2 regions of the Ascidiaceihabitans donghaensis genome follow, and region 2 is predicted to be linked to the other one. Evidence: riboswitches for the same ligand, from Rfam matches in the RefSeq annotation. Region 2 holds a riboswitch; the other holds the start of a gene.
The links. Region 2 has a riboswitch for cobalamin ahead of ASD8599_RS16640 (DUF1636 family protein). Riboswitches for the same ligand answer to the same signal wherever they lie in the genome.
Positions count from the first base shown of each region.

Region 1 (3,371 bases), 3.0 Mb from region 2:
TTGAGGCGGCGGCCAGTGTGATGGACGTCGATGTGATTCCGGTCGCAGCGGACGCCACAGGACGGATGAATGCGCAGGCTGCGCGCGATGCATGGCAACCAAATGTCTTTGCAATCGTCGCCAACGCAGGCGCAACCAACAGCGGCGCGGTTGATGACATTCAGGGGTTGGCTGACCTTGCCGAGGCACGTGACCTTTGGTTGCATCTTGACGGGGCTTACGGCCTTGCAGCCATTGCAGATCCTGAAACGCGACCGATATTCGACGGAATTGACCGGGCGCACAGCCTGATCGTTGATCCGCACAAATGGCTGTTTGCACCCTACGACAGCTGTGCATTGATCTACCGCAACGCCGCGGATGCCGCCAACGCCCACGGCCAAAGCGCGGTCTATCTTGATACTGTGGACAAAACGCACTGGAACCCTTCCGACTATGCGCTGCACTTGACGCGTCGCGCCCGTGGGCTGCCGTTCTGGTATTCTTTGGCCACGCATGGCACCCAAGCTTACGGCGATGCGATCGCGACAACGATATCGATTGCACGCGACATTGCGCAGGGTATCGAACGCATAGAAGGGCTGGATCTGCTGCTTGGACCGCAATTGTCCGTGGTTCTGTTCCGTCCGTCACACATGTCCGAGGACGCCATGGTCCGATGGGCCGAAGAGCACCGCCGTTCCGGTGCCCTGCTGTGTTTGCCGACAAAATGGCGCGGCGAGATGGTTTTCAGGCTTTGTATCGTCAATCCCGAGACCGATGCGAAAACTGTGTTAGAGACCCTGAAAACCCTGACCTGATCCATATCAGTGGCAATCCACGCGCCCCGTTCACGTCTTGATGTCGCTTTATGAAAGCAATGTGCCTTCATTTGGATTGACCTTGGAACGTGACTATCGCAAGGATGAAGAAGATGGTTTCCAGTCGTCTTACACGCGCCTGAAATGAAAAGGGAATACGGTGAGGCCAAGCTAAACAGCGCCAAATCCGTAACTGCCCCCGCAACTGTGAGCGGTGAGTGACCTCGATAAAAACCACTGGGCCTGTAGGGTTTGGGAAGGTTCGGGGAAACGCTGATCCGCAAGTCAGGAGACCTGCCATCAAGCGGCGCTTTGGTGCCGTTAATGCAACTCAACCCAGACGGGGAGTCTGGTTCGGAGGTTATGATGGCGGCACGGGATTTCCCTGACCTGACTATGTATCTGCCCTGCACCCCGCGTCATCGCGGAGGGCGATATGAACAAAGAGCACACCCATAAAATAACGATTTGCACATCGTGCCGACACAAAGGCACTGAATGTCGGCCCGGCTATGAACTGATCGAAAAGATTCGAACAGCGATCCAAAACGCAGGGGACACAATCACGGACGATTTTGAAATTTCGGGCGTTGCCTGCATGGCTGGCTGTGACAGGCCCTGTACGGTTGCCTATCACGGCAGTCGCAAAGCGACCTATCTGTTTGGCGACATTGATCCTGCCGTGGATGTGGATGATCTTGTCAGTTTTGCCACCCAATATGCCCATCTACATGATGGATGGTGTTCGTCTCTGGATCGGCCTGGCAAACTGCGCACGTCAACTTTGGCACGTGTGCCAGCCGCGATAATTGCGGTCGAAGCCAATGATGTTCGCGCATCATGAAGGCCGCAGATCTTGCGGTGCGGGATGTCAGTTGGACACCCGCCAAATCACCCCAACCCGTTCTGCATTCTACGACCTTCACCATTTCTGCTGGGCGCGTGTTGGGCGTTGTCGGTCCAAACGGCGCTGGCAAATCTACTCTGCTACGTTTGCTATATCGCTTTCAAAAACCTCAAACGGGTCAGGTGCTGGTCGGTGGCCAAGACATTTGGTCACTGACTGCGCGTGACGCGGCAACACGGATCGCCGCCGTGCTGCAAGAACAGGCGTCCGCATTTGACCTAACGGTACGAGAGATCGTCCGCTTGGGCAGAACGCCATACCGGTCAGGGTTTGCCGCAGCTGGCAAGAAAGATGAAAACGTCGTGGATGGCGTCCTTGAGCAACTCAACCTTCTTGAGTTGGCCCATCGTGATTTCAGCACCTTATCGGGGGGTGAAAGACAAAGAGTCATGGTTGCGCGGGCCTTGGCACAGGAACCACAGGTTCTGATTCTTGATGAACCTACAAACCACCTCGATGTGCGCCATCAGCTTGAAGTCATTGCGTTGATTCAAAAACTGGGTCTGACCATTGTCGTATCTTTGCATGATCTCAACATGGCCGCCCGCGTCTGTGATGATGTGTTGATCCTTAAAGACGGATACCCGCAAGGCTTCGGCCCCCCACAGGCTTTACTTTCTGATCAGCTTGTGACGGACACGTTTCAGGTCGTCGCACAGCGCGAACATCTCAGCCTGAGTGGCGCGTCCCACTTTTCCTTTAGCCTTCCCGAATGAAAGACCCCCAAACATGAAACTCGCCTTTACCGCTTTGACGGCCCTTTCCCTGGCAAGCACTGCCATGGCCCAAACCACGGTGCAAAGCTGCGACCGCACTGTCACATTTGCAACGCCACCAAAGGCGGCAATATCCAACGATGTGAACCTGACAGAAATGATGCTGGCGCTTAAACTGCAGGACCATATGGTCGGCTACACGGGCATTTCAGGCTGGAAGACGCTGGACGACAAAATGACAATGGGCGTCGAAGCGCTTCCTGAACTGTCATCCAAATACCCCGCAAAAGAAGTCCTGATCGGCGCTGATGCCGACTTTTTCTTTGCGGGTTGGAACTATGGCATGCGTGTCGGCGGCGAGGTCACACCACAGACGCTAGCCCCCTTTGGCATCGCGGTTTATGAATTGACCGAAAGCTGCATCCACGTTGGCCCAAAAGATGCCGCTTCTATGGATGACATGTACAACGACCTGCGCAATCTGGGTGCGATCTTTGGCGTATCAGTCCGCGCCGAAACCCTGATTGAAGGATATCAATCCGAATTGGCGGCATTTCTGGATGAACAGTCGGCGCTGGAAACGGCCCCACGGGTTTTTGTCTATGACAGCGGCGAAGATGTGCCGTTTACAGCAGGCCAATTCGCTATGCCCAACGCGCTGATTGAAGCTGCAGGCGGCACCAACATCATGAATGATCTGGACAAAAGTTGGGCCACCGTCGGTTGGGAGGCGGTGGTTGATCGCAATCCCGAAATCGTCGTGATCGTAAACTACGGCGAAGTCACCGCCGATCAAAAGATTGAATTCATGATGTCCAACCCCGCTTTTGCCGACATTGACGCCGTAAGGAACAAGCGGTTCGTGGTGCTGGAATATGTGGAAGCGACCCCCGGGCCACGCAACATCGAGGCCGTCAAAACTCTTGCTGCCGCGTTTCGGGCTGAATG
Region 1 covers NZ_OMOR01000001.1:330,639-334,009, reverse strand. The annotation lists gene ASD8599_RS01715 (pyridoxal phosphate-dependent decarboxylase family protein) at 1-800, shown strand, start outside; cobalamin riboswitch at 898-1,116, shown strand; gene ASD8599_RS01710 (DUF1636 family protein) at 1,237-1,644, shown strand; gene ASD8599_RS01705 (ABC transporter ATP-binding protein) at 1,641-2,423, shown strand; gene ASD8599_RS01700 (ABC transporter substrate-binding protein) at 2,437-3,371, shown strand, end outside.
Region 1: another riboswitch for cobalamin. It lies ahead of ASD8599_RS01710 (DUF1636 family protein); the one in region 2 lies ahead of ASD8599_RS16640 (DUF1636 family protein).

Region 2 (3,371 bases):
GCGCCGCGACTTCGCCTCCTTGGTCACATAGATGGGATAAGCGGCGCAGAGTGGACTTGGGCAAGGTAGACACATCATCAAGCCGCGTGTCCTCGCGACCGTCTGCGGGCAACACGGCCAGCGCGATGCCTTTGGCGCGACACAGCGCCTCGACTTGTTGCAAACCGTAGGACCAATAGGCGTAGCCGCCGATCAGCCGAATCAAGATGCCCTTGGCCCCGTCCAGCGTTTGTTCGACGTAAGTGTCCACAGACAAAGGATGTTTCAGCGCCGTTAGGTTGGCAAGCCGCGTTGTGGGCAGCTTGCCTTTGGCACGGGCAAAGCCTGCCGCGAAGGCCCCAAGGTCAGAATCGGAAAACGACAACACCACAAGGTCCGCCGGGCTTTGCCCGAGGTACATGGGGGTTTCAGATTCTTCTAATCCGTGGCTTTCGCGAAAGACGACGTGCACAGCATTCTACCCGATCAAAGCCGCGCGAATGGCGTCGGGGTTCACATCGTCATGTTCGGCGATGACAACCAAACGGCCACGACGCTCTGATGCGCCCCAGGGTTGGTCGTATTGCTGACGCACACGTGCGCCCACGGCTTGAACGAGCAGTCGCATGGGTTTGCCTGTGACGGCCGCATAACCTTTGACACGCAAGATGTTTTGGTCATTGGCCATGGCCTCGATTCGGTTCACCAAATCGGCGGGATCGCTGATTTCGGGGATGTCGACAACGATGGATTCAAAGTCGTCATGTTCATGGTCATCGTGCCCGTCGTGATGTGAGGGGCGGGCGTCCATGTCGTCTTCAGCAGCGGCCCCAAGGCCAAGAATGACGCGGGGGTCCACGACGCCTTCGGCAATTTCCACTATGGGCAGGGGACGGGGCGCCTCGGCCTCAATCACGGCGCGGGCTTTTGCGATGCCGTCGGGGCCTGCCAGATCGGTTTTGGTCAGAAGGATGATGTCGGCACAGGAAATCTGATCCTCGAACACTTCGGACAGGGGTGTTTCATGGTCCAGTGAATCATCCGCTGCGCGCTGGGCGTCCACGGCATGCACATCGGGGGCAAAGCGGCCATCGGCCACGGCCTCTGCGTCGGCCAGTGCAATCACGCCGTCCACGGTGATTTTGGAACGGATATCGGGCCAGTCAAAGGCCTTCAGCAGCGGCTTGGGCAGCGCCAGACCAGAGGTTTCGATCAGGATGTGATCGGGGCGGGGCTCAAGCGCCATCAGGGCCTCGATCGTAGGGATGAAATCATCGGCGACTGTGCAGCAAATGCAGCCGTTTGACAGCTCCATGATGTTTTCGGCGGGGCAATCGGGGATCGCGCAGGATTTCAGGATGTCGCCATCGACACCCACATCGCCAAATTCGTTCACGACCACGGCCAGACGCTTGCCTTGCGGGTTCTGCATCAGGTGGCGGATCAGTGTGGTTTTGCCAGCGCCGAGAAAGCCGGTGATGACGGTGACGGGAAGTTTTGAAAGATCGCTCATTGGGCGGCGTCCTCTGGCAGGTTCAGGGGTGGGATTCGGGCAACGCAGTTCTTGCGGAAATGTTCGGGGCGTTCGCGCCATGGCACAAACCCGTCAGCGGCATTGTAGTAGCGGGTCACGCCATCTGTGATGATTTCGACCTGGGTTTCGGGGTCAAGATTGCCATAAACATAGGCGTAGCGGTTGCCGCCGCGCATCATGATGTTGCACCCACCTTGGCAGTTGGTGAAGCACTGCGTGGGGCGCACGGTGACATGCGCGGGCAGGTCTTCTTTCAACATGGCCTCATATAACAAGTTGCCGGGGCGCAGCGCATCGTCTTCGATGGCGCGGCCCATTTTGCAGGTCGTACAGACCAACAGTTCCACTGGTTCTAAAGTCGTTTCAGTCATTCCATAGCCTTTGTGTTCTGGCTGGAAAGAGCAGGGTCATCCGAAACCTCGAAAGAGGCTCGCATGCCCGGAACACCCCGTCCGGTTCGCGTTTCAGTTCTGCTGGCAGGTCTCCCGGCTTGCGGATCTGCGCATTCTGCGCTCGGTGCGCCCTACCTTCCCAGCAAATGCCAGTGGTGTGGGGCGACCTCTCCGGTCACGGTCGCGGGGGCGGCTGCGCTTTGCGAAACTTCGCGTATCGCATTCCCTTTTCACCTGTCCTAGAACAGGAACCAACGGGTTAGGCTTTGCGCCTGCGTGCCCTTATTGTCAAGCACAACAGGAGTCTTCCATGACCGACGAAAACACCCGCCACACCGAGAAGATGAAAAAGATCAAAGCAGCGCGCGATCGGATGATGGAAACCAAGACCGAGGAAAAGGGTTTGATCGTGGTGCATACGGGGCCGGGGAAAGGGAAGTCTTCCAGCGGCTTTGGGATGATCATGCGCTGTATTGCCCACGAAATGCCGTGCGCTGTGGTGCAGTTTATCAAAGGCAACTGGATGACGGGGGAACGGCAATTCCTGACGGAACGCTTCGCGGATGAGTGCAAGTTTATTGTTTCAGGTGAGGGGTTTACATGGGAAACTCAGGACCGCGAGCGCGATATCAAAGCGGCACAGGCCGGCTGGGAGCAAGCCAAAGAGGTGATCCTTGATCCAACCATCCAATTCGTGCTGCTGGACGAGATCAACATCGCCCTGCGCAACGACTATCTGGACATCGACGAGGTGGTCGGGTTCTTGCAGGAACACAAACCCTTCATGACCCATGTGGTGTTGACCGGTCGCAATGCGAAAGAAGAGCTGATTGAGGCGGCTGACTTGGTGACCGAGATGGGGAATGTGAAACATCCGTTCCGTGACGGGATCAAGGCACAGAAGGGTGTTGAGTTTTGAGCAATGTTTGGGATGCTGCCCCTGACAGAAGGTCGGACGGTTAAAAAAAGGGGGCGCTGCCCCCGACCAAAGGTCGGTTTTTTCAATATGGGGCTCCGCCCCCGGGCCGCTTACGCGGCCTCCCCCGAGGTATTTTCGCCAAGATGAATGATAAGAGATTCTTAACCATATTTGAGCAAGTTGACGACGCGGTACAGGGAGAGGTCCCGATGGCCGTCCAAGGTGAAAACCTGCGCGCTCTCGTCTTCATGATCGGGGGCGCGTTTTTGCTTTGCGTGTTTCATCTTGGCAAAAATACCTCCGCCGGAGGCATCCTGACATTGCCCGACACACAAGAGTGGCTTTGAGAATGACAGCTATCATGATCCAGGGCACGGGCTCAAATGTCGGCAAATCCATGTTAGTGGCAGGGCTGTGCCGCGCAGCCCAGCAACGTGGGCTGTCGGTTGCACCTTTCAAACCACAGAACATGTCGAACAACGCGGCGGTGACCTCGGACGGCGGCGAGATCGGGCGGGCGCAGGCGTTACAGGCCTTGGCGTCGGGC
Region 2 covers NZ_OMOR01000001.1:3,339,835-3,343,205, reverse strand. The annotation lists gene cobN (cobaltochelatase subunit CobN) at 1-451, opposite strand, end outside; gene cobW (cobalamin biosynthesis protein CobW) at 458-1,492, opposite strand; gene ASD8599_RS16640 (DUF1636 family protein) at 1,489-1,884, opposite strand; cobalamin riboswitch at 1,972-2,176, opposite strand; gene cobO (cob(I)yrinic acid a,c-diamide adenosyltransferase) at 2,216-2,824, shown strand; gene ASD8599_RS20325 (hypothetical protein) at 3,034-3,171, shown strand; gene ASD8599_RS16630 (cobyric acid synthase) at 3,174-3,371, shown strand, end outside.